Regions from separate parts of the Streptomyces sp. AMJ-169 genome, predicted to be linked through region 2. Evidence: riboswitches for the same ligand, from Rfam matches in the RefSeq annotation. Region 2 holds a riboswitch; the other holds the start of a gene.
The links. Region 2 has a riboswitch for cyclic di-AMP ahead of ACYUD3_RS35535 (M23 family metallopeptidase). Riboswitches for the same ligand answer to the same signal wherever they lie in the genome.
Positions count from the first base shown of each region.

Region 1: it holds a riboswitch for cyclic di-AMP, as region 2 does, so the genes downstream of both, ACYUD3_RS27680 (transglycosylase family protein) here and ACYUD3_RS35535 (M23 family metallopeptidase) in region 2, are expected to answer to the same signal.

Region 1 is NZ_JBVLTJ010000012.1:106,475-121,577, forward strand. It holds gene ACYUD3_RS27655 (helix-turn-helix domain-containing protein) at 144-1,343, shown strand; gene ACYUD3_RS27660 (Ppx/GppA phosphatase family protein) at 1,417-2,358, opposite strand; gene ACYUD3_RS27665 (DUF501 domain-containing protein) at 2,493-3,011, opposite strand; gene ACYUD3_RS27670 (FtsB family cell division protein) at 3,067-3,543, opposite strand; gene eno (phosphopyruvate hydratase) at 3,630-4,916, opposite strand; gene ACYUD3_RS27680 (transglycosylase family protein) at 5,212-5,958, opposite strand; cyclic di-AMP (ydaO/yuaA leader) riboswitch at 5,963-6,140, opposite strand; gene ACYUD3_RS27685 (transglycosylase family protein) at 6,360-7,430, opposite strand; gene ACYUD3_RS27690 (cytochrome P450 family protein) at 7,567-8,859, opposite strand; gene ACYUD3_RS27695 (tetratricopeptide repeat protein) at 9,234-10,001, opposite strand; gene ACYUD3_RS27700 (nucleoside triphosphate pyrophosphohydrolase) at 14,390-15,103, opposite strand, start outside.
Region 2 is NZ_JBVLTJ010000022.1:22,880-37,982, forward strand. It holds gene lhgO (L-2-hydroxyglutarate oxidase) at 1-822, shown strand, start outside; gene trmB (tRNA (guanosine(46)-N7)-methyltransferase TrmB) at 1,358-2,155, shown strand; gene ACYUD3_RS35525 (PrsW family intramembrane metalloprotease) at 2,363-3,706, shown strand; gene ACYUD3_RS35530 (aldo/keto reductase) at 4,230-5,177, opposite strand; gene ACYUD3_RS35535 (M23 family metallopeptidase) at 5,282-6,277, opposite strand; cyclic di-AMP (ydaO/yuaA leader) riboswitch at 6,286-6,447, opposite strand; tRNA gene ACYUD3_RS35540 (tRNA-Met) at 6,692-6,765, opposite strand; gene ACYUD3_RS35545 (alginate lyase family protein) at 6,827-8,029, opposite strand; gene ACYUD3_RS35550 (dihydrofolate reductase family protein) at 8,111-9,220, opposite strand; gene ACYUD3_RS35555 (MarR family winged helix-turn-helix transcriptional regulator) at 9,275-9,796, shown strand; gene ACYUD3_RS35560 (GTP cyclohydrolase II) at 9,973-10,599, shown strand; gene ACYUD3_RS35565 (nuclear transport factor 2 family protein) at 10,665-11,087, opposite strand; gene ACYUD3_RS35570 (TrpB-like pyridoxal phosphate-dependent enzyme) at 11,283-12,647, shown strand; gene ACYUD3_RS35575 (gamma-glutamyltransferase family protein) at 12,719-14,428, shown strand; gene ACYUD3_RS35580 (VOC family protein) at 14,526-15,032, shown strand; gene ACYUD3_RS35585 (L-tyrosine 3-hydroxylase) at 15,029-15,103, shown strand, end outside.

The sequences.
Region 1 (15,103 bases), on a different contig from region 2:
GCGGGGGTGCTTGCGTCTTGCGTCTCACCACCCTTCCGCCATGGGCTCGGCGGTACCACAGCAGATACACCGCACTTGGCCCGCAGGTTGACCGCGCCCGGTACTCTCACCTGGGAGGGCGTCAAGCCGGACGGAGCACGGACATGGCGGGCAGGCGGACGCAGCTGGCCAAACGCCGTAAGGCATGCGGCTATAGCCAAGAAATCTTCGCCCAAGCGATGGCGGTAGCCACCAGCACGGTGCAGCGTTGGGAAAGCGGGGAGATCGACCCTCAGGCTCATCAGCGCCCCAAGATGGCGAAGCTTCTAGAAGTCACGTCAGGCGATCTGGATAATTTGCTTGCCTTCAATGAAGGTCCTAAAAACCCCGCTGCCCTCCAAATCTCCACCGCCTCACCGGATGACGAGTGGGAGGCTTGGGAATTGGCACGCCGAGTGCAGGCGAGCGACGTAGGCCAAGGAACCCTCTCACGACTAGAGCGAGAATTCGACGAAGCGGCTAAGGCTTACCCGACAACTTCACCGCAAGACTTGCTCCATAAAGCAAGACGTCATCTCGGATACATCAAAGACCTGCTTGACGCGAAAAAAACCCTTACCGAACATCGTCGGCTCTTGATCGTTGGCGCATGGTTCTCACTCTTTGCAGCCACTCTTCATATCGACCTCAAGGAAAACTCCGCCGCAGTGGCAAGGCTGCAAACTGCGGCAGCACTGGGGAGAGAGTCAGAGTTTCCGGAGATTGAAGCATGGTGCTTCGAAACGGATGCTTGGCGCGTCTTGACCGACGGAGACTACGAGCGGGCGATTGGACTTTCCCGAATAGCGCAATCGATCGCACCAGCGGGAACCTCAGTACTCATCCAAGCGACAGCACAAGAGGGGCGAGCGCAAGCCCGCTTGCACAACAGCGCAGAGACCTACTCGGTGATTAATCGAGTTCAACAGCTCTCGACTTCCCTAAGTTCTCCTATCCGCCCCAAAGAACATCACTATCAATATGACCCCGCAAAGGCAATTTCATACACGGCAACTACTCTAGCCTGGCTTGGCGACTCAGCCGCAGAATCATACGCGCGCGAAGTGATTACCCGCCTAAGTCCTTCTGCCGATTTCTCAAAGTGGCCTCGCCGTGTCGCTTCGGCGAATATTGACCTAGCGTTGGTGCTTTTGAACCAGAATCGCCTTGACGAAGCGTGCGAGGCAGTGCAGAAAGCCATATTGAGTGGCCGAGTTGTTCCGTCGAACCACTGGCGGGCACTAGAAGTCGTCAGCGCCGTAGAACGCCGGTCCCTGCCTGAGGCAAAGGACCTCCGCGAAGCCTACGAAGGATTGAAGCCTTAAGCGGCTCAACGCCCCAGGGGTCTACAGCGAGCGGCCCCGGTACCTCTCTCGGTACCGGGGCCTTCCCCTGCCCTTAAGCGATCGACCAGCCGATTCCGTCCAAAATGTCATGTTCGCTCACCACAATCTCCTCCGCCCCCACCCGTTCCATGATCGCGGCGAGGACGAGGGCGCCCGCGGCGATGACGTCCACGCGGCCGGGGTGGAGTGAGGGGATCGCCGTGCGTTCGGTGTGGGTGGAGCGCAGCAGGCGGTCGGAGATCTCTCGGACCTTCGTATAGGAGACGCGGGAGTGGTGGATGCGGGCGGAGTCGTAGGCGGGGAGGTCCTGGGCGATCGCGGAGATCGTCGTGACCGAGCCGGCCAGGCCCACCAGGGTGCGCGCCTCCGTCAGCGGGACCGTCCGCGCCGCGAGGTCCAGCGCCGCCTCGATGTCCGCCCGCATGGCCGCGATCTGCGCCTCCGCCGGCGGGTCCGCCGCCTCGCCGGACGTCATCAGGTGGCGCTCGGTCATCCGTACGCAGCCGACGTCCACGGACCGCGCGGCGCGGACGGCCGTGTCGCCGACCACGAACTCCGTGGAGCCGCCGCCGATGTCGATCACGAGATACGGCTTGGCGAGGTCGTCGCGGCCCGTCAGTTCCTTCGTCGCCCCCGTGAAGGAGAACTCCGCCTCCATGTCCCCGGAGATGACCTCCGGCTCCACGCCGAGGATCTCCAGCACGCCCCGTACGAACTCGTCGCGGTTCTCGGCGTCGCGGGACGCGGAGGTCGCCACGAAACGGAGGCGTTCGGCGCCGTGCTCCTTGATGACCGCGGCGTACTCGCGGCACGCGGCGAAGGTGCGCTGCAAGGCCTCCGGTGCCAGCCGGCCGGTGCGGTCGACGCCCTGGCCGAGGCGGACGATCGTCATCCGGCGGTCCAGGTCGGTCAGCTCCCCCGTCACCGGATCGGCGTCCGCGACCAGCAGGCGGATGGAGTTGGTACCGCAGTCGATGGCGGCGACGCGCGTCATAAGGGGTCCTCTCGACAGGTCAGCGGATCAACAGGTCACGGACGTCTCTTCGCCCGCCCCGGTCACGGCCGGGACGCGCCCGCCCGGTCACGTACGGGACGCACTCGCCCCGGCCACACGCGGAACGCGCCCGCTCACGCGCAGGGCGTCACGCAGCTGCCCTTGCTCCACCACTCCGGGAGCAGCGCCAGCGCCTCGTCGCCCAGCGGGTTCACCCCGGGGCCCGCCGCCAGCGCGTGGGCGACCAGGACGTGCAGGCACTTCACCCGGTCCGGCATACCGCCCGCGCTGGGGAAGTTCTTCAGCTCCTCGATCTCGTCCCGGCGCCGGATGTAGTCCTCGTGCGCCGCGCGGTACGCGGACGCCAACTCCTCGTCCTGGCCGAGCCGTTCGGTCATCTCCTTCATCAGCCCGCTCGCCTCCAGCGTGCCGATGGCCGAGTTGGCCTTGGGGCACGTCAGGTAGTAGAGGGTCGGGAAGGGGGTGCCGTCGGGGAGGCGGGGGGCCGTCTCGACCACGTCCGGCTGACCGCAGGGGCAGCGGTGGGAGATGGCCCGCAGCCCGCGCGGGGGGCGGCCCAGCTGCTGCTCGAAAGCGGCGACGTCCGCCTCGGTGGGCTCCGTGCGCGGGGTGGTTGGGGGAGGCGTCTGCATGGCCGTACGTGAATCTCTCTGCTGTTGGTCTTCGGGGTCCGGGAGTCTACGACGCTCAGCGCAGCGCCGCGTCCGCCTTGTCCACGCCGTCCCAGACGTTCGCGTACCAGGGCCGGTCCGCCGTGGCCGTCTGCGCCCGCGCCTGCTTCGCCGCGTCGGGATCGATCATGACGTACCCGGTCTCGCCGGGCATCACATAGTGCAGCCGCAGCCGGATCTGCTGTTCCGCGTAGGCGTCGTCCTGCCAGCGCGCCTTGAGGTCGCGCAGCTGCTCGACCCGTTCGCGGGCCTGCTGCTGCTTGCGCTGGAGGTCGGCGATCTCGGCCCGCTGGGAGACGTACTGCCGCATCGGGTAGGCCAGCGCGACGATCAGCGTGCACAGCACCAGCGCCAGGAGGGCCGCTCGGCCGGTCAGGCGGGAGCGGTGCTGCTGGCGCTTGTTCTGGGAGCGGTAGACGCGGGCCGCGGTCTGTTCGCCCAGGGCGCGGAGTCTGGTCGCGGTGGAGAACCGGTCCTTGTCCTTGACGGCCATCTGCCGCGCCTCCCGTTCATACGTGCGTACGTCCCCGCACACGGTACGGGACCGGGTACGGGGACGTACGAGTGACTGGCTGAGGCTTAGCCCTTGAAGCGGGGGAAGGCAGAGCGCCCGGCGTACACCGCGGCGTCGTCGAGGATCTCCTCGATGCGCAGCAGCTGGTTGTACTTGGCGACGCGCTCGGAGCGGGCCGGGGCGCCGGTCTTGATCTGGCCGCAGTTGGTGGCGACGGCGAGGTCGGCGATGGTGACGTCCTCGGTCTCGCCGGAGCGGTGGGACATCATGCACTTGAAGCCGTTGCGCTGGGCCAGCTCGACGGCGTCCAGGGTCTCGGTCAGCGAGCCGATCTGGTTGACCTTGACCAGGAGGGCGTTGGCGGTGCCCTCCTCGATGCCGCGGGCGAGGCGCTCGGGGTTGGTGACGAAGAGGTCGTCGCCGACGATCTGGACCTTGTCGCCCAGCTTGTCGGTGAGGACCTTCCAGCCGGCCCAGTCGTCCTCGAACAGCGGGTCCTCGATGGAGACCAGCGGGTAGGAGGCGACGAGCTCCTCGTAGTACTCGGTCATCTCGGCGGCCGAGCGGGACTTGCCCTCGAACTCGTACTTGCCGTCCTTGTAGAACTCGGAGGCGGCGACGTCGAGCGCGAGCGCGATCTGCTCGCCGGGGACGTAGCCGGCCTGCTTGACCGCCTCGAGGATGAGGTCGAGGGCGGCGCGGTTGGAGTCCAGGTTGGGGGCGAAGCCGCCCTCGTCGCCGAGGCCGGTGGACAGGCCCTTGGACTTCAGGACGGACTTGAGGGTGTGGTAGACCTCGGTGCCCCAGCGCAGCGCCTCGGAGAAGGACTCGGCGCCGATCGGCGCGATCATGAACTCCTGGATGTCCACGTTGGAGTCGGCGTGCGAGCCGCCGTTCAGGATGTTCATCATCGGAACGGGCAGCAGGTGCGCGTTCGGGCCGCCGAGGTAGCGGAACAGCGGCAGGTCGCTGGCCTCGGAGGCGGCGTGCGCGACGGCCAGGGAGACGCCGAGGATCGCGTTGGCGCCGAGGGAGCCCTTGTTGTCCGTGGCGTCCAGGTCGAACATCGCCTGGTCGATCAGGCGCTGCTCGGTGGCGTCGTAGCCGACGAGCTCCGGGCCGATCTGCTCGATGACCGCGAGGACGGCCTTCTCGACGCCCTTGCCCTGGTAGCGGTTGGGGTCACCGTCACGCAGCTCGATGGCCTCGAAGGCACCCGTGGAGGCGCCGGACGGAACGGCGGCACGACCCGTGCTGCCGTCGTCGAGGCCGACCTCGACCTCGACCGTGGGGTTGCCTCGGGAGTCCAGGATTTCCCGGGCTACGACGACGTCGATGGACGGCACGTGCATCTCCTTCTTGGGATGTGACGCTGGTGGTGCGGGGCCGCGCGGGCCTTGCGACTAGAGCCTAACCGGCGCGGACGCTTCGGCCAGCCGACCGACCGGCCACGTTCGGAACCGACCGTACCTATTGTTCAAGGTCGGAACAAAGGGGGAGTGACCGGAAGGCGAACAAAAAATCCGTCCCGGTGCGTACGGGGGAACACGCACCGGGACGGAAGACCCGTGGGGACGGGGGGGTGACCCTCACGGTGTCTCTACTGTGAGGTCCACGGCTGTGAGGGTGCTGTGGTTCAGCTGAGTCTTACTTCAGGTGCAGCTGCTGCCCGGGGTAGATGAGGTCGGCGTCCTCGACGATGTCCTTGTTCAGCTGGAACAGCTTCTGCCAGCCGCCGGCGACCTTGTGCTTGGCCGCGATGGAGCTGAGGGTGTCACCCTTGACGACCTTGTACTCGCCGTCGCCCTTCTTGACCTTCGTACCGGCCGGCGTGGTGACCGTCTTGGCGGCGGCCGGGCGGTCGGTCGAGCGGGAGGAGGCGGGGGTCTCGGTGCGGGTGCTGCTGGAGCTGCTGCCGCTGTTCGAGGAACTGGAGCTGGAGCTGCCGGAGTTGGAGCTCGACGAGCTGCTGCCGGAGTTCGAGCTGGAGGAGCCGGAAGAGCTGGAGGAGCCGCTGTAGCTCGCGCCGGAGAGGCCGGTGCCGCAGGTGGGCCAGGCGCCCTTGCCCTGCGCCGCCAGGACCTTCTCGGCGATCTCTATCTGCTGCGCCTTGGTGGCCCGGTCGGCGGTGGCGGCGTACTGCGTGCCGCCGTACGCGGCCCAGGTGGAGGCGGAGAACTGGACGCCGCCGTAGTACCCGTTGCCCGTGTTGATGGCCCAGTTGCCGCCGGACTCGCACTGCGCGACGGCGTCCCACTCGGAGGCGGTCGCGGCGGAGGCGCCACCGGCGGCCATCAGCGGGGCGGCGACGGCGACGCCGGTGACACCGGCGAGCGCGATGACACGGGTGGCCTTGGACGGGCGGCGGTGCTTGCCCTTGCCGGAGAACAGCATGGATCGATCCCCTCACCGACGCCTGCGAGGTGAGCTGTCGGGTTCGGGCCGGTTGAGTTGCCCGGCCGCACGCGCTCCCCTTCAGGAGCCGTACGGCTTCACCCCAAGCCGGGTCCGGCGTCAACTGCCGTTCCCAGCGCTTACCTTGGGTCCCCCGCTCCTGCCGACGGCGCTCGAAGCGACGACTGTTCCCGTGCGGCCACTGGCAGGATTAGGCGTGTGCGGCAGCAGGGGCCCGAGTTCTCAGGCGGCTCGACCGTAGACATGCCCGGAGCGGAATTTCAAAGACGATCAGGGCTTGTGAGACTCATCCCACACTTTCCCCAAAACCGACATACGACCCGAACCGCCCCGCCGAACTGCCGCTTTCGGACGCGTTCTTGGGGATTTCTTACACTGCCTCAATTACCGAGCCGAAGCGTCTGACCGGGGACGATGGCCCCGGGGTCGCCCCCGATGACGTTCCGATTCTCCGCATAAAGGGCACGCCATCCGCCGTCAAGCCCAAGGGAGTCGGCGATGGAGACGAGCGAGTCGCCCGCGCGGACGGTGTACGACTCCGGCGCGCTGACCCCGCGATGCTTTCCGGTGCCGTTGACCGAGAGGGTCACGGGGGCCGGATCGGCGCTGGTGTCGACGAGGCTCGAATACCCGGTGGGCTGCGGAGTGTTGTCCGAGTTGTCCTGGTACGAGGGTGTCGTGGGCTCGCTGTTGGGGGGCTGGACGATCCGGCCGCCGCCGGTGGAGGTGCCGGGCGTATCGGATGTTCCGGACGAGTCTGATGTACCGGACGAGTCCGATGTGCCGGAGTTGCCCTTCTCTGCCGGGGGGTTGCTCGGGGAGGGGGACGGGGAGGGGGTGGCGGGGTCGGTGTCGGTGTCGCCGGGGGTGGTGGGGGTGCTGGGGGTATTGGGAGCGCTCGGGGCGCTGGGGGTACTGGGGGTGGTGGGGGTGCTGGGGGTGTCGTCGCCGGTGCTCGGGGAGCTGGCGCTGGAGCCTGCGCCGGAGCCGTTGCCGTTGCCGTTGCCGGACGTGGATCCTGAGCCGCCGCTCCCGGGACCGGACGCCCCGGGGTCGACCGAGGAGGCGACCCCGTTCGCTTTGGTGAGCCCGGTGGTGATCGCGCAGACCGGCCAGGCCCCGACCCCCTGATCCGCGAGGATCTTCTGGGCGACGGTGATCTGCTGGTTGCGGCTCGCGAGGTCGGGCCGCTCGGCGAACTCCGTCCCGCCGTACTTCTTCCACTCGTCCAGCGAGATGTGCAGCCCGCCGTAGAGCAGGGAGCCGGTGTTCTCGCTCCAGGTGGCGTCCGTCTCGCATTCGGCGACCTTGTCCCAGACGGTCCCGTCCGCCGCGCTGGCGCCGCTCGCGCCGAGCAGGGGGATGGCGATCGCGGAGCCGGTCACTCCGGCGGCGACGAGCAGCGCCGGAGCCTGGCGGGGTCGACGGTGACGGCCGTTCCCGGAGAGCATGCGGGCACCCTTCTCACGACAGCAGTGACGCGTGCGGCGTGGGGACCGCACTGATGTGTGAACGTATCCGGACCCGATCACTTGTCACAAGTTAATGCCACACAGATCACGTGAAGATCACAGAGTTGAGTGTGTGTCATGTTTGCGAAGGACTACTGGTTCTGGCAGTGGACTTCGGAAAGCTTGGGTCAACGGGGTTGAATCGCACGGGAAGTGTCCGCAGCCCGCGCATGATGAGTCCGCCACGCCACCTCAAGTCTGTTGTTTCTGCTGCGAGTTGAAGATCAGGCAGCCTGGTCAGCAGGGTCGCGAGGGCGGTCTGTCCCTCCAGCCGGGCCAGCGGGGCGCCGAGGCAGTAGTGGATGCCGTGCCCGTATCCGAGGTGCTGGTTGTCGCGGCGGGCGAGGTCGAGGGTGTCGGGGTCGGTGAAGCGGGCGGGGTCGCGGTCGGCGGCGGCGAGGACGACGAGTACGGGGTCGCCGGGGCCGATGTCCTGTCCGCCGAGGCTGAGCGGCTCGGTCGCGAACCGCCAGGTGGCCAGCTCGACCGGGCCGTCGTATCGCAGCAGTTCCTCGACGCCGGTCTCCAGGAGTCCGCGGTCGCCGGCCGCGAGGGAGTGCTGGAGGCGGGTGCGCTGGTCGGGGTGGGTGAGGAGGGCGAGGGTGCCGTTGCCGATCAGGTTGACGGTCGTCTCGAACCCGGCGAACAGGAGGATGAACGCCATCGCGGCGGCCTCGTTCTCCGTGAGGTGTTCGCCGTGGTCGGAGGCGCGGATCAGGCCGGAGATGAGGTCGTCGCCGAGGTCGCCGCGTTTGCGGTGGATCAGGTCGAGGAGGTAGGCGCGCATCTTCTTGACCGACCGCGCGACGCCGCCCCGGGGGCCGCCCCCGTGCCGGATCATCATCCCGGCCCAGTCCCGGAAGTCGTCCTGATCCTCCCTCGGGACGCCCAGCAGGTCGCAGATGGCGTAGATGGGGAGGGGGAAGGCGAAGTCGTGAATGAGGTCGGCTTCGCCGTGCGCCGCGAACCTGTCGATGAGCTGGTCCGTCAACTCCTGCACCCTGGGGGCGAATTCGGCGACCCGGCGGGGGGTGAACGCCTTGCTGACGAGTCTGCGCAGGCGGGTGTGGTCCGGCGGGTCGATGTTCAGCAGATGCGTCATCAACTCGGCCTTGCGCTCGCCGGGGATGCCGGTCTTGCCCTTGGCGTGCGCGGGTTCGTCATGATGCGCCGGGTTCTTGGAGAGGCGCGCGTCGGCGAGGGCCTGCTTGGCGTCGTCGTACCGGGTGACCAGCCAGGCTTCTACGCCGCTGGGGAGGGTGGTCCGATGCACGGGGGCGTGCTCGCGGAGCCAGGCGTAGGCGGGGTAGGGGTTGGCGGCGAAGTCCCAGGTGAAGAGGGGTGGGGGGTGGGGGGTGTTGGAGGTCACTGGGTGACGGTATCGGGGTGGGGGGTGGTTGGGGGGAGGGGGTTGGGGGTTGGGGGTTGGTGGGTGTGGGTCGCGGGGCGCGGGTTGGGGGCGTGGGGCAGTGGGCGGGAGTGCGGTTGGGGGTGAGGGTCGGTGGGCGTGGGTCGTGGGTTGGAGGCGCGGGGCAGTGGGCGGGGTGCGGTTGGCGGGGCGGCCCGGTGGGGCGCGGGTCGGTGAGGGCGCGGGTCGGTGGGCTGGGGCTGCGGCTGGCTCGATGGGGGCGGGGGTGAGGGGCGGTCCGGCTTCGGGCGCCGCTGCCGTCGTGGCTGGGGCTGGCGGAGCTGGCGGAGCTGGCGGAGCTGGCGGAGCTGGCGGAAGGCTAGTCGTCGGGGTCGCTATGGCTGGCTGGGCCGGCGCAGTCGTCGTAGCTGGCGTTTCGCGAAGAGGTCGTTGGCGGCGGCTGCTTCGTCGTATGCCTGGATCGCCTCCTCTGTACGGCCCTGTCGCTCCAGTACTACGCCCAGATGCGCGCGGTCCTGGGGGTCGGTGCTGTGTCTGAAGTAGGACTCGGCGGCCTCGGGGGGCTGTGGGCCGGCGTCGGTGTCCGCCAGGAGGCGTACGGCTCTGTCGTCGCCCTCGTCCGCCGCGCGGGTCAGGTAGGCCCTGGCGGTCTCGGTCTCGCCGCGCAGGAGGTGGTGGACGGCGAGGCCGCGGGAGTCGTTGGCCTGGTCCCTTTCCTGCCGGAGCTGGTATTGGGCGGAGGGGGAGTGGGCGTTCGTCCGGAGCGGGTGCTGGGAGGAGGGGGGACCTGTGTCCGTCCGGAGCAGGTGCTGGGCGGCGCGGGAGGAGTCGCCGCGCCGGAGGAGGTGGTGGCCCAATTGCCGTGCGGCGTCCGTGTCCTGGGCCTCGGCTGCGGTGCGCAGCGCTTCTTCCGCGAGGGCGAGGTGGGCTTCGCCGAGGAGGCGGTGGGTGTGGGGGTCGGGGGTGTGGCGGGCGGCGGTCTGGAGGTAGGGGAGGGCGGCGGCGGGGTGACCGGCGGCGAGGAGGTGAGCGCCGACGTGTGCGGCTGAGGCGGTTCGTCCGGCGTCTGCGGCTTTGCGGAACCAGTGCAGGGCGGTTTGCGGGGTGCCGTCGGTTTCTTTGAGGAGGCCGAGGATGTGCATGGCGTCGGATTGTTCGGTGGGGGTGGGGGTTGCGGTTGCGGGGGGTTGGGCTGGGGTGGCTGGGGTCCGGGAGGCTTGGGCTGGGGAGGCGTCGGCTGGGGAGGCTGCGATCTGGGGAGTTTCGGTCCCGGAGGCTTCGGCTGGGGAGGCTCCGGCTCGGGAGGCTCCGGCTGCGGAGGCTCCGGCTGGGGAGGCTCCGGCTGCGGAGGCTCCAACTCGGAAGGCTCCGGCCATGGGAGCTTCGACCGAGGGCGCTTCAGCCGGGGGCGCTTGAGCTGATGGTGCTTCGACCGCTGAGACTTCGGCGGCCGGGGCTCCGGCTCGGGAAGCTCCAGCTGCGGAGACTTCAGTCCGGGAAGCTCCAGCCACGGGAGCCTCGACCGAGGGCACTTCAGCTGGGGACGCTTGAGCTGGCGGCGTTTCGGGCGCAGCGGCTCCGGCTCGGAAGGCTCCAGCCGCAGAAACTTCAGTCGCGGAGGCCCCGGTCCGGGAAGCTCCGGCCACGGGAGCCTCGACCGAGGGCACTTCAGCCGGGGACGCTTGAGCCGATGGCACCTCGACCGCTGAGGCTCCGACGGCCGGGACTCCGGCTCGGGAAGCCCCAGCCGCAGAAACTTCAGCCGCGGAGACTCCAGTCCAGGAAGCTCCAGCCACGGGAGCCTCGACCGAGGGCACTTCAGCCGGGGGCGCTTGAGCTGGCGGCGTTTCGGGCGCAGCGGCTCCGGCTCGGGAAGCTCCAGTCCAGGAAGCTCCGACTGCGGAGACTCTGGCTCGGGAGGCTCCAGCTGCAAAAGCCTCAGTCGCGGAGGCTTCAGTCCGGGAAGCTCCGGTCACGGGAACTTCGACCGAGGGCACTTCAGCCGGGGACGCTTCAGTCGCAGCGGCTCCGGCCCGGGAAGCTCCAGCCGTAGAAACCTCGACCGGCGAGGCCTCTGCCAGCGGGGTGAAGTGGGCGCGGGCGGTGCTGCGTACGGAGTGCTGGGTTTCGGGGTCGAGGGTCGTACCGGTGAGCAGGTGTTCCCAAAGGGCGATAGGGACCGGGCGGACCTGGGGGGCCCTGGGAAGTCGTACGGCGTCCGCGACGAGGGAACCGTACGGCCGCCAGGTGCCCTCCCCGGTCCCGGGCACAAGCATCCCGGCGACTCCCCGCACCGGACTGGAGGCCCAGGCCAGCGCCGACTCCATGCTCTCGTCGCCGTGCACGGGGTAGTACCGGCAGGCCTCCTCCAGCAGCCCCTCGGAGATGTCCCCGCCGACCCCGCACCGGACGAGATCGACGGCCGCGCACAAGACGGCCAGGCCCAGCGGGTGGGCATCGCGGGACATGTCCGCGCGGCGGCGCTTGGCCGCGAGGAGGTGGGAGAGGGCGAGGTATTGGGTGACTCCGGTGCTGCCTCGGTGGCGCAAGGCTTCGCCGGGGCGGGGGTCATCGGTGGGGCGAGGGGCGTCGACGGGGCGGGGGTCGTCGACGGGGCGAGGGGCGGCGACGGGGCGAGGAGCGGCAACGGGGCGAGGAGCGGCAACGGGGCGAGAGGCGGCAACGGGGCGGGAGACGTCGACGGGGCGAGGGGCGGCGGCAGGGTCATCGGCGAGGCGAGGGGCATCAGCTGGGCGAGAGCCGTCGGCGGGGCGAGAGACATCGGCGAGGTAAGGGGCGTCAGCGGGGCGAGAGGCGCCAGCGAGGTCATCGGCGGGGCCGGTGGAGGCACCGGCAGAGTCGACGGAAGCACCGGCGAGGTCGGCGGAAGCATCAGGGGTGAGGAGGGGGGAGGCCCCGGGGCCGGCGACAAGCGAGGCCGCGAAGTCTCCGACGCGGACGACCCAGTCTCCGGCCCCGGTCTCCGCAGTGAGGTCGGCTGCACCGGCAAGGCGGGCCAGCTCTCCGCCGCTCCAACTGGTCCGCAACCGCGCCTGCCTGGCCAGGGAGAGCAACTGTTCCGTCCGCCCGTAGTCGTCCATATGCCGGACGTACGTCTCGTCATGCATCGTGCCTACGACCGGGACACCCAGCGGCTTCAGCTCGTTCAGCAGCTGCCGGCTGAGCCCTTGTCCGCCGAGGTGTCCGTCGAGGTCGTCCAGCCAGAGGACGTATCCGTCCCCGGCGTGGCCCGACCGCCTGCCGTTGTCGAGCAGGTCGGGCAGCCCGCGCAGGTCGGTGCCCGGTTCGGGGGCGCAGATCCGGGTGCCGGGGGCCAGCTCTCTCCGTACGGCTTCCCAGGCGGTACGGGTCTTCCCGGAGAACGGCCCCCCGGTGATCACCAACAGCACGGTCCGGACCCACCCCTCCAACTCCGCGTCCACGTCCCGCCGCACGTACTCCGTCACCTGCGACAGCCCCGGCAGCCCCTGCGCCGCCCGCACTCCGAGCAGCAGGGGGTTCGCCGTTTCGATGATTTGCCAGTTGGCGGGGGCGGAGAGGCCGAGGGGTGACGGGGGTTGGAAGTAGATGAACTGACTGGATTCGTTGAAGACCACGCTGGAGCGCGTGCCGGCACCGGAGTCGACGTGGTCGTTGGCAGCGGGGTCGGGGGCGTCGGCTGAGCCGGGGGCGGGGTGCTGAGGGGAATGGGGGGTGCCGGGGGAAGAGCTGCTGTCGCTCGCTCCGAGAGACGGGGCCGTCTCGGATGGCTGCGCCGGGACGTCGTGCGGGGACATCGCGATGTCCGCTGGGCTTTGGCCCGGTGTCGGGGAGGGAGCATCGAGGCTCTGGCGCTCAGTCGCTGGGTCAGCTGTTCCGGAGGTCTCCCGGCCCTCGGCCACACCGACTCCACCGAAAGCCTCTGGCCCTGAGGCAGCCTCGCGCGAGACATGCCGTTCGCCGCCGGCGGAGAGAGCCCTCAAAAGTTCCCGTACCTCCTCTCCCGCAGAGGGTCGTCGTGCAGGGGCTCCTGGAATCTCCGCGCCCGGCGCTGCGGAATGCGCGTCCGGAATGCGCCCGTCCTCCCCCGCAGACTCCTCCCCCGAGACTTCCCGGCCGGAAGCCTGCTGCTCCAGCCGCCGGACCACTGCCTCCAGTTCCTTGAGACCGTCCGGCTCCAGCTCGGCACTGTCGTTCACCAACCGGTCCCACTCCTGGACCCGGCGCCCCGCCTCCACCCATTTCTCGGCTCCGGACGCCCTGAAGTCGAAGGCGTCCGACGCGCCTTCGCCGAACTCCCCCTCAGCCTCGGCCAAGTCCGGCTTTCCGCCGCTCTCTGCTGTCCCCTCAACCGAGCCTGCGTGATAGGTCTCCAGCAGCCGGTTGTACAGCTCCGGCCCCCAGCGGAGCACCGCAGGTTCACCCCCCGTGTCTGGCTCCCCTATATCCGCCGCCGACTCCGACCCGTACGCCGCTGCCAGCCTCCTCATCAGCCCATACGACATGAGACGACCGGACTGCCCAGGTCCCTCCAGCAGATCCGAACCGTAAGCCTCCGCCGGCCGGTGCAACTCCGCCTCGGGGCCAGCCGACCCATGCTCACCCTCTGAGCCCGGCTCCCCGAACTCCCCCATGTCCGCTGCCGATTCCGCCCCCTGAGCCTTCGCCGATCGGTGAGGCGCCCGCTGCCGATCGCCGCGCTCCCCCTCGAACCTCCCCACCAACTCGACAAGTTGCTCGGCGGCCCACTCCTCCTCGGCTCTCTCCAACACAGTGCGGAAGTGTCGGGGCCGCAGGAGAGGCAGTTTCTCTTTTTGGCGGGTTGGTGGGGCGAAGATGACTGATGGGTGGACGCCGTCCGGGTCCGCGTCGTTGAACCACTTCCGCAAGGCCGCGCGGGCTTCCGCGCCGTCGGGGGAGTACATCGCGGAGTTCAGCACCTCCGCCGCTCTGGCGGCCAGTCGCTCCAGTGCCGCCGACTCCCGCTCCATGCCAGCCCCCGCCGCCTTCGAACCGGATCAGAACTCCCACCGTACTAGCGCCGGTCCGGCGGATCGGGCTGGACGAAAGGGGGGCACTTATCGAACGTCCGGCGGTGTATAGCGACTTCTCGGAAACTCCCTGCCGCTTCCGAAGATGCCCTGCCGACTCGCCGCTCTCGAAGATGCCCTGCCGACGGGTATGCGCGGGGACGTCCGAGCGCGTGAGCGGGGACGTCCGGGACGGCTGGGCTGGTGCCGGGGCGGCTGGGCCGATGCCGGAGCAACTAAGCCAGTTCCGGGACGGCTGGGCCGAGGCCGGAACCGCAGAGCCAGTGCCAGAGCGGCAAGGCCGATACCAGAGCAACTGAGCCAGCGCCGCAGCCGCAGAGCCAGTTCCGGTGCGGCCAGGCTTCGATGCTCTCTCCACGACACCGCACCAAGGACCCTCAGACATCCCGGTGTCCCCGCACCACGGTGTCCCCGCAGAACATCCCGGCGAAGCTCCCCGAGACCACCCCCGTTCCCGGAACAAAGCGACAGCCGCCCCCTCACTCCCCCACCCCCTCAACCCCCCGAACCCTCTCCCGATACTCCCGAGCAACCCCCCGCAAAGCCGCCTCAGGATCAACCCCCTCCGCGTCAGCCTCCACCGCCAGCCCCAGCAGCCGGTACCCCACCCCTTCCCCCACCGGCAACGGCACCTCAAGCCCCGCCGTCCGCACCCGCGACGCCAGCTTCGCCGCGAGGGCGAGGGCGGGCTGGTGGACGGGGACGCCGTCGGTCACGGACTCCCGTTGCTTCTCCACCGCCTTGGTCCGCAGCCAATGCGCCTTGACGTCCTCCGGGGTCACGGCGACCTCGTCCCCGAAGATATGCGGATGCCGCCGGATCAACTTGTCGACCAGGCCCGCGGCGACATCGTCGATGGAGAACGCCACCCCAGAACCACCGCCCCCAACACCGACCGCCTCACCGTCCTCCGCGTCACCCACCCCAGCGCCCTCCAAGCCAGCCGCCCAAGCACCGGCCGCCTCACCGTCCCCAGCGTCCTCCGCACCGACCACCTCCCCGTCCCCAGCGTCCTCCGCACCGACCACCCCACCGCCGGCCACCCCACCCCCCTCCTCAGCGATCCGCGCATGAAACACAACCTGCAACAACACATCCCCCAACTCCTCCCGCAACTCCGAGTAATCCCCCTCCTCGATCGCCTCCACCAACTCGTACGCCTCCTCGACCGCGTACTTGGCGAGCCCCTTATG
Region 2 (15,103 bases):
ATCCAGGAGTACGAGCCGGAGGTACGCGGTCTCGCCGCGATCCACGTCGGCTCGACCGGCATCTGCGACTACGCGGAGGTCGCCCGCCGGCTCGCGGAGCTGTCCGGCGCGGAGATCCGGTACGACGCCCAGGTCGTCCAGATCGACCGGCGCGCCGGAGTGGGGGTCGCCGTCCGCACGGCGCGCGGGGACGTCGTACGCGGGCGCGTGCTCGTCAACTGCGCCGGGCTGTACTGCGATGTCGTCGCCCGGATGACCGGGGACGAGCCCGGGGTGCGGATCGTGCCGTTCCGGGGGGAGTACTACTCGCTGACGCGGGACGATCTCGTGCGGGGGCTGGTGTATCCCGTTCCCGATCCCGCGTTCCCGTTCCTCGGGGTGCATCTCACGCGGGGGATCGACGGGGGTGTCCATGTCGGCCCCAACGCCGTTCCCGCGCTCGCCCGCGAGGGGTACGGCTGGGGGGTCGTCCGTCCCCGTGAGGTCGCCTCGACGCTGTCCTGGCCCGGTACCTGGCGGATGGCCCGGCATCACTGGCTCTACGGCGCCGGCGAGATCCGGCGGTCGCTGTCCAAGGGGGCGTTCGTGTCGGCGGTGCGGAAGATGCTGCCCGGGGTGGAGGAGGGGGATCTGGAGCGGGCCGGGTCCGGGGTGCGGGCGCAGGCGGTGCTGGCGGATGGGGGGCTGGTGGATGACTTTCTGATCCGGGAGGGGGAGCGGGCGGTGCATGTATTGAACGCGCCTTCGCCTGCGGCTACGGCTTCGTTGCCGATTGGGAGGGAGATCGGGCGGAGGGTGTTGAAGGTGCTGGGGGGTAGTTGATGGGGGGCCGATGTGGGGGGTGGCTGATGTGGTCTGGAGGGTACGGCTGCGTCGTGGCTGGTCGCGCAGTTCCCCGCGCCCCTAAAAAGACGCCGGCTGAGCCGGGGAGTCCAGATAGGCGGAACCGCGCATCGAACAGCCCCGCGCGCCTAAAAGACGTCGCCCACGCGGCGGAGCCACATATCGATACAGCCCCGCGCCCCTTAGGTACGTCGGCTGAGCCGGGGAGTCGATGCGCAGCCGCACATCGGTACGACCCCGCGCCCCTAAAAGACGACGGCCGCGCGCCGGGGAGTCTGGCGAGGCGGAGCCGCATATCGATACAGCTCCGCGCCCCTAAAAGACTTCGGCTGGGCGCCGCGGATTCCAGCGCGGCGGAGTCGCACGTCGATACAGCCCCGCGCCGGGGAGTCCATGCGCGGCCTGCCTTCGAGGAGGGTGCGCGCAGCGAGTCGGCGGCGCCTTCGGCGGAGTGAGCGCAGGAGCCGGCGGCGGCCGAAGGCCGTGATGGTGGGCGCGTAAAATTGGCTCCACTGTGTCTGATAATCCTCGCCCCAGTGCCACCGCCCACCCCGCCCACCCCGTTCGTCCCAAGGGTGCCCCCCGGTTCCCCGACGGGCCGCAGGCCGATCCCGCCGGATCGCATTTTGAGCGGCGGATTCGGAGTTTTCAGCCTCGGCGGAGTCGGGTGACTGCCGGGCAGGCGGAGGCGTTGCAGCGGTTGTGGGGGCGGTGGGGGATCGATATCGATGGGCGGGATGTTGATCTGAGCATCCTGTTCGGGAACTCGGCTCCTGTCGTGCTGGAGATCGGGTTCGGGATGGGGGAGGCGACCGCCGCCATGGCTGCCGCCGATCCCGGTACGAACGTCCTCGCCGTCGATGTGCACACCCCTGGGCAGGGGAACCTGCTCAACCTCGCCGAGCAGCTCGGGCTCGAGAACGTCCGGGTCGCCAACGGGGACGCGATCATCCTGCTGCGGGAGATGCTGACGGCGGACTCGCTGGACGGGCTGCGCGTGTACTTCCCCGACCCCTGGCCCAAGAAGCGGCACCACAAGCGGCGGCTCATCCAGCCCGCGTTCCTGGATCTCGCCGCGACCCGGCTGCGACCGGGGGCGCTGGTGCACTGCGCGACGGACTGGGAGCCGTACGCGGAACAGATGCTCGAAGTCCTCGACGGGCACCCGGAGTTCGAGAACACCGAGACCGGCGGGGGGTTCGCGGCCCGGCCCGAGTTCCGGCCGCTGACCAGGTTCGAGGGGCAGGGCATAGAGAAGGGTCACGTCGTGAACGACCTGCTCTTCCGGCGGGTCCCGCGTACGACGGGCTGACCGGCGGCGCCCTGTCCTCATCGGCAGGCGCCGCATCGTCGAATCCAGCAGGCGCCGCAGCTTCGAGTCCGGCCGACGCCGCGTCGTCGAGATCGGCCGGCGCCGCAGCCTCGAGTCCGGTCGGCGCCGCAGCTTTTGCGGCACCCTCGCGACCCCATCTCCGAGGCACCGTCGCGGCCCGCGCGTTCGCTCGTTAGGGTCAATCCCGTGTCGACCAGCGCCTCGTACCCCTCGCTTCCGCAGTACCCCAGCGGTCCCCCTGAGGAGACCGGGGTCTGGCATCCGCGGTGGTGGCAGCGCAGAGCCGTGCGGTACGGGGCGCTGAGCGGGCTGCTCGCCGTCTCGGGGGTCGTCATCCTCGCGCTCGTGCGGGAGCAGACCGGCACCGAGGGGTTTCTCGTCGGGCTCGGGCTCGCCGTGTTCCCCGTACCCCTGCTCCTCGCCGCCTTCCGCTGGCTGGACCGGGTCGAGCCGGCGCCGCTGTGGAACACGGTGTTCGCGTTCGCATGGGGGGCGTGTGCGGCGACGCTCATCGCGATCGTCGCGAACAGTTTCACCACCCGGTGGATAGCCAACAGCACCGCCGATCCCAGCGGGGCGGACACCCTCGGGGCGACGCTCATCGCGCCGATCGTCGAGGAGAGTGCGAAGGGGGCCGCCGTGCTGCTCGTCTTCCTCTTCCGGCGGCGGCAGTTCAACGGGATCGTCGACGGGGTCGTGACCGCCGGGACGACCGCCGCCGGGTTCGCGTTCACCGAGAACATCCTTTATCTCGGGAACGCGTTCGGGACGGATCGGCTGAGCGGAGGTGGGGGGTTCGCGTCAGTCACCGCGGCGACGTTCTTCGTCCGCGTGATCATGTCGCCGTTCGCGCATCCGTTGTTCACGGTGTTCACCGGGATCGGGTTCGGGATCGCCGCGTTGTCTGCTGATCGGCAGCGGGTGCGGCGCGTACTCGCCCCGGTCGCCGGGCTCTTCCTCGCGATGAGCATGCACGCCCTGTGGAACGGGTCCGCGCATTTCGGGCCGCTCGGGTTCTTCGTCGTCTACGGGGTGTTCATGGTGCCGGTGTTCGGGTTGCTGACCTGGCTGGTGATATGGCATCGGCAGCGGGAACTTCGGGCTGTGCGGGAGGAGTTGCCGGCGTATGTGGCTGCGGGGTGGCTCGCGCCGGGGGAGCCGTACGCGCTCGGGGGGATGCGGGGGCGGGGGGTTGCTCGCGACTACGCCGCTCACTACTTGGGCAAGGCGGGGGCGAAGGTGCTTGCGGAGTATGGGAGTTGTGCGACGACGCTTGCGGTGTTGCGGTTGCGGGGGCGGCTTGGGCGGGGGTCGGCGGATTTCGTGGTGCGGGAGCGGGAGTTGTTGGAGGAGTTGTGGAGGAGGCGGGGGGTGGCGCGGCCTGCGCTGGAGTATGCGGCTCGGGTTGTGGCTCCGCCGGTGGGGGTGGGGCTCTGGCAGCAGGGGGGTGCCTGGCAGCAGGGGCAGCAGTATTGGGGGCAGGGGCAGCAGGGGTATGGGGGTGCGGTGTCTTATCGGCCTCGGGGGTGAGGGGGCGGTAGGAGGTGGGGGGTTGTGCCGTCTGGCGGGTGCGGGCTCATCGTGGCTGATCGCGCAGTTCCCCGCGCCCCTTAAGTACGCTGCACCACCGCCGACTTCAAGCACACGCCACCGGTCGCGCCCACGCGGCGGAGCCGCATATCGAAACAGCCCCGCGCCCCTTAGGTACCTTGCCGAGCCGCCAGCTTCCACGCCCTCAACCCTCTGACCTCATCCCCCAACCGCCCGCCGCAAAGCCCCCAACCCCCGCCCACCCCCTGCGGCGGAGCCGCAAAATGCAGCCCCCCGCCGACTCAGGCCAGCCCGCCGATCCGGGCCCCCCGCCGACTCAGGCCAGCCCCCTCCAGCCCAGACCCACCCCTCCAGCCCAGGCCAGCCCCCTCCAGCCCAGGCCGCCCCCCCTGCGGCGGAGCCGCGAAATGCGGCCCCGCCGGCTCGGGCCAGCCCCCTGATCCAGGCCAGCCCCCTCAAACCCAGACCCACCCTCCAGTCCAGGCCGCCCCCCCCAACTCCCCTACACCGAAGCCCCAGTAAGCCCCGCCAACTCCCCCTCCGTCAGCTCCAGTTCCGCCACCGCCAGCAGCGCCGGCAACTGCTCCACCGTCCGCGCCGACGCGATCGGTGCCGTCACCGTCGGCTGGGACGCCAGCCATGCCAGTGCCACCGTCGCCACCTCCACCCCCCGCGCCTGCGCGACCTCGTCCAGCGCGCGCAGGACCTTCTGGCCCCGCTCCGTCTCCAGGTGCTTGCCCGCCCCCGCGGCCGCGCGCGCCCCCTCTACCTTCGCCCCGGCACGGTACTTCCCGGTCAGGAACCCGGAGGCCAGCGCGAAGTACGGGACCGATGAGAGGCCGGTCTGGGCGGCGAGGTCCTGGAGGTCGCCCTCGTACGTGTCGCGGGACACCAGGTTGTAGTGCGGCTGGAGGGCGACGTACTTCGCGAGGTTCTCGCGGTCGGAGAAGTCCAGGGACTCGCGCAGCCGGTCGGCGGAGATGTTGGACGCGGCGATGTGGCGCACCTTGCCCGCCTTCACCAGCTCGTCCAGCGCGCCGATGATCTCCTCGACCGGGACGTCCGGCTGGTCGAAGTGGGTGTAGTACAGGTCGATGTGGTCGGTGCCGAGCCGCTGCAACGACGCGTCCGCCGCCGCCTTGATGTTGGCCGCGGAAAGCCCCTTGAACTCGGGGTGCTGGCTGACCTTGGTCGCGACGATCACGTCGTCCCGGTTGCCGCGCGCCTTGATCCACTTGCCGATGATGGTCTCGGACTCGCCCCCGCTGTTGCCCTCGACCCAGGCCGAGTACGCGTCGGCGGTGTCGACGAAGTTGCCCCCGCCGGCGGCGTACGCGTCGAGCACCGCGAAGGAGGCCGCCTCGTCGGCGGTCCAGCCGAAGACGTTGCCGCCGAGGGAGAGGGGGAAGACTTCGAGGTCGGAGGAGCCGAGTCGGCGCAGAGTAGTCATGTTCTACGTCAACGCCGGAGACGGACCCCCGCATTCCGACCGGTACACAAGAACACAGCAAAAAGGGGCCCCACCCGAGCAGGACCCCCAGCAAGCCAACTCCCTTACGGATTCAGCCCCTTGCTCCGCAGCCACGCCGCCGGATCGATCCCGGTCGAGCTGCCCCCGGGGTGCACTTCGAGGTGCAAGTGGGCCCCCGTCACATTGCCCGTGGCACCGACCCGCCCGATGACGTCACCGGTAGCCACCTTTTGGCCGACACTGACGTTGATGGACGACTGATGGCAGAACCAGAGCTCGGTGCCGTCGTCCAGAGTGAGGATGGTGCGGTAGCCGTAGGAACCGGCCCACCCGGCCTCCGTGATGGTCCCGCTGTGGACGGCCTTGATGAGCGTGCCGGTGGGGGCGGCGAAGTCGAGCCCGGTGTGGTACCCGGACGACCACAGCGACCCGGCCTGCCCGAACGTCGAGGTGATCGTGTACGACGACGTCGGCAGCGCGTACTGCTTGGCCAGCTCGGCGAGGCGGGCGGCCTCGGCCTTCTCCTTGGCCTCGTCGTCGGCCTTCCGCTTCGCGGCGGCGGCCTTCTCCTTGGCGTCCTCGGCGGCCTTGGCGGCGGCGTCGGACTCGGCCTTCGCGGCGGCGGCCTTGGCGCGGGCGTCGACCTGGGTCTGCTGGGACTCGGCCTGCGCGATGATCCGGCTGCGCAGCGCCTCACCGGCGTCGGAGGCGCCGCTCTCGCTCTTGCCCTGGGCGCTGACGTCGGCCTCGGTGCCGAAGCTCGCGAGCGCGTCCGGGGTGTCCTGCGCGGAGTCGTCCGAGCCGCTGAGGGAGCCGAGGTCGGGCAGGGAGATGGAGACGGGGGCCTTGCCGGTGTTGGCGCTGGCCATGCCGCCCGCGCTGACGGCGGCTATGACGCCGACGCCGAGGACGGTCGAGCTGCGGGCGAATCCGCCGCCGCGCTGCTTGGCCACCCGGTGCTTGCCGCGGACCGGGGCGACCGAGTCGGCGGTGGGGTTCCACTCCTCCCAGGGGCCCTCGTCGGTGCGGGGACCGCCGAACCCGAAAGTCGGCGCGGGGGCTTCTGGGGCGTTCGCCACGCGGGCGCACTCCTTTCCTTCCGTCGCCTACCGGGTTAGCTGACGGGTTCGGAGCGGGAAGGTCTCCTACGCGCGTAAACCGGCCGCCCGTCGCGGGCGGTGGCCTTCGCGTGATTCACCCCAAGGTGGTGGTTCCCCGGTTCCCTCGCGGGATTCGGCGCGTGCGCACGGAGCCGTCTCTTGTGACGGCTGGGACGACCGTGCTGCGTTATCGAACGTTAATAGACCCGGGCCGTCGTTTCCAAGCTGTTCCGCTTGATCATTAACATTTATGGACGGGACTTAAGCCGCAACGTCCGCGAAAAACGGGCGAGTTGACCGCGCCGGTACAGCGGTCATATACGCAGAGTGAGTGAACGGGGACAAAAACCAAGGGCCGGAATCCTGAATCGGATTCCGGCCCTTGGCCTTCAGTAGCGGGGACAGGATTTGAACCTGCGACCTCTGGGTTATGAGCCCAGCGAGCTACCGAGCTGCTCCACCCCGCGCCGTTGACGTAACCATACGTCATCCCGGGGGTGAAAAGCCAAACGGGTTACCCGGCCCCCCTCAGACCGGGTTCTTCGCGTGCGTCAGCGTCTCCCACGCGACGAACAGATCGTCCGTGCCCTCGGGCCTGCTCTTCTCCACCAGCCTGCGGGTCGCCGGTACGGACTCGCCCAGCCGGCCCTCCAGGTGGTTGACGAGAACCTCCAGGTCAGGGCCCATGTTCCGGTCCACCTTCCCGCCGCACAGCCACGCCGGAGCGGGCGCCCCCGACTGGATGCCCGCGTGCAGTTCGGCCGCCGCCTTCAGCCGGTCCTTGACCTCCCCGTACAGGTCGACGCCCTGGTGCCAGGCGGTCTCCGCAATGTGCGAGGTCGCCGCCAGCGAGTAGCCGACGTGCTTGAAGTTGCGGCAACTCTCTTGGGAGAGGCCGCTCTTGAACGTCGTCTGCTTGAACCAGTACGCCGAGAGTTTCGCCGGGTCGTTCAGGCCCGAGCGGGCCGGGGCGATGGGGACGCCGCCGTCCTTCTCCAGGTAGAAGTAGGCCGGGACGCGGTCGCGGAAGCGTTTCAGGGACTGGTCGAAGACCTTGTGGTCGTCGGTGAAGACGCCGATGCCGATCGCCGCGTCCGTCATCGCGAGGTCCCAGTTGCCGTTGTAGTCGGCGACGTTCCTGGTGACGTCCGGGAGGTACGCCGTCTTCAGCATCCGCTCGAACCGTGCCACCCGGTCGTCCGGCCAGCCCGCGCCCGGTGTGTGCCGCACCAGCTCCGCCGCCCGCGCCCAGGTCGATCCCGCCCACGCGGTCTGGAGTCCCGCGTCCTCCTCGGTGTGCCGCCGGATCTTCCCCGACCAGGCGTCCATGATCTCCCGCGCCTTGGCCGCGTGCTGCTGCTTGCCGGTGATGCTGAAGAGGAGGGCCTGCGTGTAGGCGGCGATGGCGTCCTGCCGCTCCTGGAGACATCCGTGCGCGGGCCGGTCCCCACCAGGACAGTCGACGCTCTCGTACGGCTCGGGCGCGTACTTGTACGACCCGTACTTGCTGTCCCGCATCTGGAAATAGGCCCGCAGCCAGGGCTGCCGCCCGCCCCGGACCTTCTCCCGCACGACATCCAGCTGCTCCTTGTCGACCAGCACCCCGGGATGCGTGAACGCGGCGTCCGGGGGGAGGGCCCTGGCCATCTGCCGGCCACCGGATTCAGAACTGGAGCAAGCGGCCAGGGAGAGAAGGGCGGCGACGAGCAGTACGGGTTTCGCTGGTCTCATGGGGGCAGCGTCACCCGGCGGGGGGCGGGGCGCAGTGTGGGGTGGGCCGGGTGGGTGGGTGCGGGTCCGCCGCCCGATCAGCTACCCCAGCAAGTGCCCATTCGGCCCCTTAGCCCGCCCCTCGTACCCCTCCAGCACCACCACCTCCACCCCCGCCTCCCTCAACAGCCCATTCCCATCCGCCCCTTGGACGAACGTGTCCGGTTCCACCCATGCCGTCACCACCCGGCGCACCCCGGCGTCCAGGATCAGCCGGGAGCACGGGGCCGGGCGGGAAGCTCTCCTCGCGCAGGGCTCCAGGCTGCTGTACACCGTGGCCGTGGGCAGCCGGGGATCCGTCGGGGACAGTTTCGCCAGCGCCGCCTCCTCCGCGTGGACCACCGGGTCACCGCCCTCTCGGGAGTGGCCGCGTGCCAGTTCCGTGCCGTCGGACGCCACGATCACCGCGCCCACGCTGAACGCCGTCCGCGACGGCGGGCATTCGGCCGCGAGGTCGCAGGCCAGCCCCAGCCAGTAGTGGTCCGCCGGGGTCACCTCCGGCCGGTACCGCATCAGGACGACATCCTCGATCCGCCGCGCCTCCAGCAGCTCGAGCCGCCCCTCCTCGTACCCCCCGGGCCCGAACAGCCGAGGCGCCTTCGGATCGCCGACGAACAGGGGCGCGAGCACCAGCTGGAGCTCGTCCGCCAGCCCCGCCTGGAGCAACTGCGTATGGATCGTCCCGCCGCCTTCGACCATCAGCCGCCCCACCCCCCGCACGTCATGGAGATGCGCCAGCAGCCGGCGCCAGTCCAGCTCCGGGCCCAGCGGTACGACGTCGGCGGCGACCCCGAGTTCCACGGCCCGCCGCGCGCCCTGTTCCGTCGTATAGACGACCTTCTCCCCGCCGGTGTGCCAGAAGTGGGCCGCGGGGTCCAGCTCGCCGGTCGCGGTGACCGTCACCTTCAGCGGGTACTCGGCGCGGCCCTCGGCGAGGCGGGCGGCGCGGCGCCGCGGGGAGTTCACCAGGAGCCGGGGGTTGTCCGCGCGGATCGTGCCGGCGCCGATGAGGATGGCGTCGACGGAGGCGCGCACCTCGTCGACGCGGTCGAAGTCGGCGGGGCTGGAGAGGAGCAGCCGGTCGGGGGTCGTGTCGTCGAGATACCCGTCGAGCGAGACTGCGGCGGAGAGGAGGACGTACGGATACGGCATCGGCGCGATCCCTGCTGGCTTGGTTCAAGTTTGAAACAAACCTACACTGGTCCCATGACGACCCGCTGGCTCACCCCCGCCGAGATGCGCGCCTGGCGCGCGTACATCGCCGCGGCGTTCCTCCTGGAGGACGCGCTCGACCGGCAGATCCAGCAGGACGCCGGCATGTCCCACCTGTACTACTCCATCCTCGCCAATCTCTCGGACGCGCCGGGGCACCGGCTGCGGATGACCGAGCTGGCGGCGAGCACGAAGATCACGCGCAGCCGGCTGACGTACGCGGTGACCCGGCTGGAGAAGGACGGGCTGGTGCGGCGCGAGCAGTGCCCCTCGGACAAGCGGGGCAGCGTCGCGGCGCTCACCGGGGAGGGGCTGCGGGTGCTGGAGCGCACGGCGCCGGGGCATGTGCGGACCGTGCGGACGGCCGTCTTCGACCAGCTGACGGCCGAGCAGGTGGGGCAGTTGGAGGAGATCAGCGCGCGGATCGCGCAGGCGCTGGAGGGGGAGGGGGAGGAGCCGGGGGGCGGGGAGGCGGTGCCGTGGCGGCGGCGGTCATCGTCGGGGTGTGAGACGTAGGACACAGTGCGGGGCGGAACAGAAATCCATTGCTTCAACTTTAAAACAAGGGATACAGTCGAGGCGCGGCGAGTGTTTCAAATCTGAAGCAAGCGTCGCCGTGTATCCGTACGTGTCCCTGTCCGCGCCCATCGACCCCCGCCAGCTCCAGAACGACCCGCACCCCGGAGACCCGCATGCCCGACTTCCCCGCCGCCACGCCGCGCTCCCGCGTCCGGGTGCCGCTGCGCTTCCAGGACGGCTACAGCGTCGACGCCGAACTCGTCACCTTCCACGGCCTCGCCGACGGCCAGGAGCACGTGGCCGTGCTGCTGGGCGAGATCGGCGCGAACCCCCTGGTCCGCCTGCACTCCGAGTGCCTGACCGGCGACGTCTTCGGCTCCGCCCGCTGCGACTGCGGACCCCAGCTGCGCGAGGCGGTCGAGCGGATAGCCGAACGCGGCGGAGTCCTGCTGTACCTGCGCCAGGAGGGCCGCGGCATCGGCCTCTACAACAAGCTCGACGCGTACGCCCTCCAGGACCAGGGCCTCGACACGTACGAGGCGAACACCGCGCTGGGGCTGCCCGAGGACGACCGCGACTACACGGCCGCCGCCCAGATGCTGGCGGCGCTCGGCGTCGAGTCCCTGGACCTGCTCTCCAACAACCCTGACAAGGCTGAGCAGTTGAGGACTCTGGGCATCGACGTCCAGGAGCGCGTCCCGACCGGCGTCTTCACCACTCCGCACAACGTCCGCTACTTGCGCGCGAAGGTCCTCCAGACCAGCCATACGCTGCCGCTGCCGGAGCTGAACGCGGTCTGACGGCCTGGGAGTTCAGCAGTCCGAAGGGCGCCCTCCGCCGGGGGCGCCCTTTTTCACGCCCGCGCCTACAGAGCCCTCTCCCGCTGAGCCGGCGCCGGATGCGCCGCCCCCGGATGCGCCGTCGCCTGATGTGCCAGCAGCCGCCACCCCGCCCCCGCCCCCTCCCGCGCCCATACCCCCAACGACCGATTCTCCAATTGCAACCGTTTACCGTTCGCCGTCATATCCACCCGCATTTCCCCGGTCACCACCGCCGCGTCCCCCACCACGGTCACCCCGCCCATGCGGTACTCGATGCGGTGGTAACGGAAATAGCCGCTCTCGCATTTCCCGGCGAAGGAATCCAGGGTGTCGAGTGTCCCGCTGGAGTGGGTGTAGACGAGGGCGGGGTGGGCGAGCGCGCGGAAGGCGGCGAGGTCGCCCTCGACGAGGGTGGTGAAACGGCGCTGTTCCAGCTCACGTACGGATTCGGTGTCTGCCGTCGGCATGCGCCCCTCCAGGTTCGGCCGCCCCGACCGGCAGTGTGCCCGGCGCCGGCCCGAGCCGTCTTGCGCATTTCTGCCTAGTCCCAATTGCCGAGGCCACGTCGCGACAGTCAGGCAGAAAAGGCGAAGCTGGCCGACTATCGCCCCTTCTACGATTCCGTTTCAGGAATGCCCGGCGCCTCGAAGGGACGTACCCCCGTGCTGAAACGAGTCCAGCTTTCCGAGAGCGATCTGCCCGACCGCTGGTACAACATCATCCCCGACCTCCCCGCCCCCCTCCCCGACGCCCTCAACCCGGCGACGATGGCCCCGCTGAAGCCGGAGGACCTGTACGACCTGCTGCCCCGCAAGGTCGTCGAGCACGAGTTCACGCAAGAGCGCTGGGTGGAGATCCCCGAGCGGGTGCGGGACGTGTACAAGATCTGGCGGCCCTCCCCGCTGGTGCGCGCCGAGCGGCTGGAGAAGGCGCTGGACACCCCGGCGCACATCTACTTCAAGTTCGAGGGCGTCTCCCCCTCGGGCTCGCACAAGCCCAACACCGCTGTCGTACAGGCCTATTACGCCGCCGAGGAGGGCGCGCGACGGCTGACCACCGAGACCGGGGCCGGGCAGTGGGGGTCGGCGCTGTCCTTCGCGGGCGCGCTGTTCGGGCTCGAAGTCAACGTGTACATGGTCCGGGTGTCGTACGAGCAGAAGCCGTACCGCAAGTTCCTGATGGGGAGCTGGGGCGCGCAGGTGTTCTCCTCGCCGACCGAGCGGACCGAGGCCGGGCGGGCGATCCTCGCCAAGGACCCGGACTCGCCGGGCTCGATCGGGATCGCGATCAGCGAGGCCGTGTCGGACGCGCTGAGCCGGGACGACACGAAGTTCGCGCTGGGCTCGATCATGAACAACGTGCTGCTGCACCAGACCGTGATCGGTCTGGAGGCGAAGAAGCAGATGGAGATCATGGGCGAGTACCCGGACGTCGTCATCGGCTGCGTCGGCGGCGGCTCCAACTACGCGGGCCTCGCCTACCCGTTCATGCAGGACAAGCTCGACGGCACCCACCCGGCCACCCGTTTCGTGGCCGCCGAACCGGAGGCCTGCCCGACCCTGACCCGCGGCACGCTGGCGTACGACTACCCCGACACCGCGGGCCTGACGCCGCCGCTGTTCATGCACACCCTCGGCCACGACTTCATCCCCGGCTCGATCCACGCCGGCGGACTGCGCTACCACGGCGACGCGCCCAGCCTCTGCCTGCTGTACGAGCACGGGCTGGTCGAGGCCCGCGCCTTCCCGCAGACCGAAGTCTTCGACGCCGCCGTGAAGTTCGCCCGCTCCGAGGGCTTCGTCATCGCCCCCGAGTCCTCGCACGGCCTCAAGGCCGCCCTCGTCGAGGCGCTCGCCGCGCGCGAGGCGGGCGAGGAGCGCGTGGTGCTGTTCAACATCTCCGGGCACGGCAACTTCGACCTCGCCGCCTTCGACTCCTTCCTCGCCGGGACGATGGAGAACCCGACGGTCACCGAGGCGCAGATCGCCCAGGCCCTCAGCGCCCTCCCCACCGGCCCCGCGCAGTGACCTCCCGGCCCGAACTCCGGGGCACCCAGGGCGCGGTGGCGACCACGCACTGGCTGGCCTCGGCGGCCGGCATGGCGGCGCTCGACGCGGGCGGCAACGCCTTCGACGCCGCCGCCACCGCCGCCTTCGTCCTCCAGGTCGTCGAGCCGCACTTGAACGGCCCGGCGGGGGACGTACCGATCCTCTTCCACGACGCGGCGGCCGGCCGGACCCAGGTGATCTGCGGCCAGGGCCCGATGCCGGCGGCGGCAACTCCGGCCGCCTTCAAGGGACTTGGCCTTGACCGGATACCGGGTTCGGGTCTGCTCCCGGCCACCGTCCCCGGCGCCTTCGGGGCCTGGCTGCGCCTCCTGGAGGAACACGGCACCCTCCCCCTCGCCCGGATCCTGGAACCGGCGATCGGCTACGCGGCCGACGGCTACCCGGTGCTCCCCAAAGCGGCCGAATCCATCGCCGTGCTACGGGAGTTGTTCGCGGACGAGTGGGCGGAGTCGGGCCGCACCTACCTGGTGGCGGGCCGGCCGCCCCGCCCCCGCTCCCGGCTGCGCAACCCGGCCCTGGCCGACACCTTCCGGCGCATCCTGAAGGAGGCGTCGGGAGGCGGCAGGGAACACCAACTCCGGTCCGCGCACCGGGCGTTCTACGAGGGTTTCGTCGCGGAGGCGATCGACGCGCACACCCGCACGGCCCACCTGGACGCCACCGGCGAACCGCGCTCCGGCCTGCTGACCGGAGCCGATCTCGCCTCCTGGCACCCGCAGTTGGAGGAGACGGCCACCCGCACCTACCGGGGCCTGGAGGTCCACAAACCCGGCCCCTGGTCCCAAGGCCCGGTGTTCCTCCAGCAGTTGGCGCTGCTGGAGGGCTACGACCTCACGGCCATGGGCCTGGACAGCGCCGAGCACCTCCACACGGTCATCGAGTGCGCGAAACTCGCGTACGCCGACCGGGAGGCCTGGTACGGCGACCCGGACTTCACGGACGTACCGCTGGACGTGCTGCTGTCGGACGAATACGCGGCGGAGCGGCGGAAGTTGGTGGATTCGGTGGCTTCGGACCGCCTGCGCCCGGGTTCACCGGAAGCCCGCGAGCCGTGGATCCCCCCGCCCGACACGGCCGATCCCCCCGAAGACCCGTACTGGCGGGGCCAGTTGTACGACGGCCTCCCCACGGTCGTCGCCAGGACCCAGGCACGCGGCGACACGTGCTGCCTGACCGTCGCCGACCGCCACGGCAACATGGTCGCGGCGACCCCCAGCGGCGGCTGGCTGAAAAGCTCACCGGTCATACCCGGCCTCGGCTTCCCCCTGGGCACCCGCGGCCAGATGGCGTGGCTGCCCGAGGGCCACCCGAACTCCCTCGCCCCCGGCAAGAGGCCGCGTACGACGCTCAGTCCGACGCTCGTCGTCGAGGGCGGGCGGGCGCGGCTGGCGTTCGGGACGCCCGGCGGGGACCAGCAGGACCAGTGGACGCTCGGCTTCTTCCTGGCCCGCGCCGACTTCGGGCTCGACCTCCAACAGGCCGTGGAGACCCTGGCGTTCCACTCCGAGCACGTGCCGTCGTCCTTCACCCCCCGCACCCACCGCCCGCTCGCCGTACGCATCGAGAGCCGCCGATCGGCTTCGGTGGCCGCCGAGTTGGCCCGGCGCGGGCATCAACTCGTCGACGTACCCGACTGGTCGCTGGGAAAGGTGTGCGCGGTGGGCGCCGATCCGGACGAGGGACTGCTGCTGGCCGCCGCCTCCCCGCGGGGGGAGCAGGCGTACGCGGTCGCCCGATGAGCGTCCTGAACTCCCTTGTTCTTCCGAGCCACTTGAGCCTTCCGAGCCGCCCGAGTCCGCCGAGCCGTTTTCTGCACCGCCCCGAAAGGAAAGTCCTGTGTCCCTATCCGTGGACCCAGCCGCCGTGAGCGAGGCCGCGCCGCCCGGCCGGGCCGCTCTGCACCACCTGGCCGTGGAGACCGCCGACCTCGACAACTGCGTCGCCTGGTACACCGAGTTCTTCGGCGGCGCGGCGGCCTGGACCCTCACCGAGTTCTCCGACCTGACCCGCTCCCGGCTGCCCGGCATCACCCGGCTGACCGAGGTCACCGCCGCCGGCACCCGCTTCCACCTCTTCACCCGCGCCGCCGACTACGCCCTCCCGCGCCCCGACCTGCTCCAGTTCCAGCACGTGTGCCTGACCGCCGGCAGCGCGGCCGAGCTGCGGGGGTGGCGGGCGCGCTGGGAGCGCCTGTTCGCGTCCGGCCGGTACGCCTTCGCCCGCCCCGAGCCGCCGACGGAGATCGTCGTCGACTCGGACGGCGTCAGCAGTTTCTACGCGTACGACGTCAACGGGCTGGAGTACGAGTTCACTCACATCCCGGTGGAGGCCGAGGGCCGGTGAACGCACGGGAGCCGGCCTCGACCGCCGGTCTGCTGGAGTCCTGGGCCGGAGAGTTCGGGGGACATCCTTAC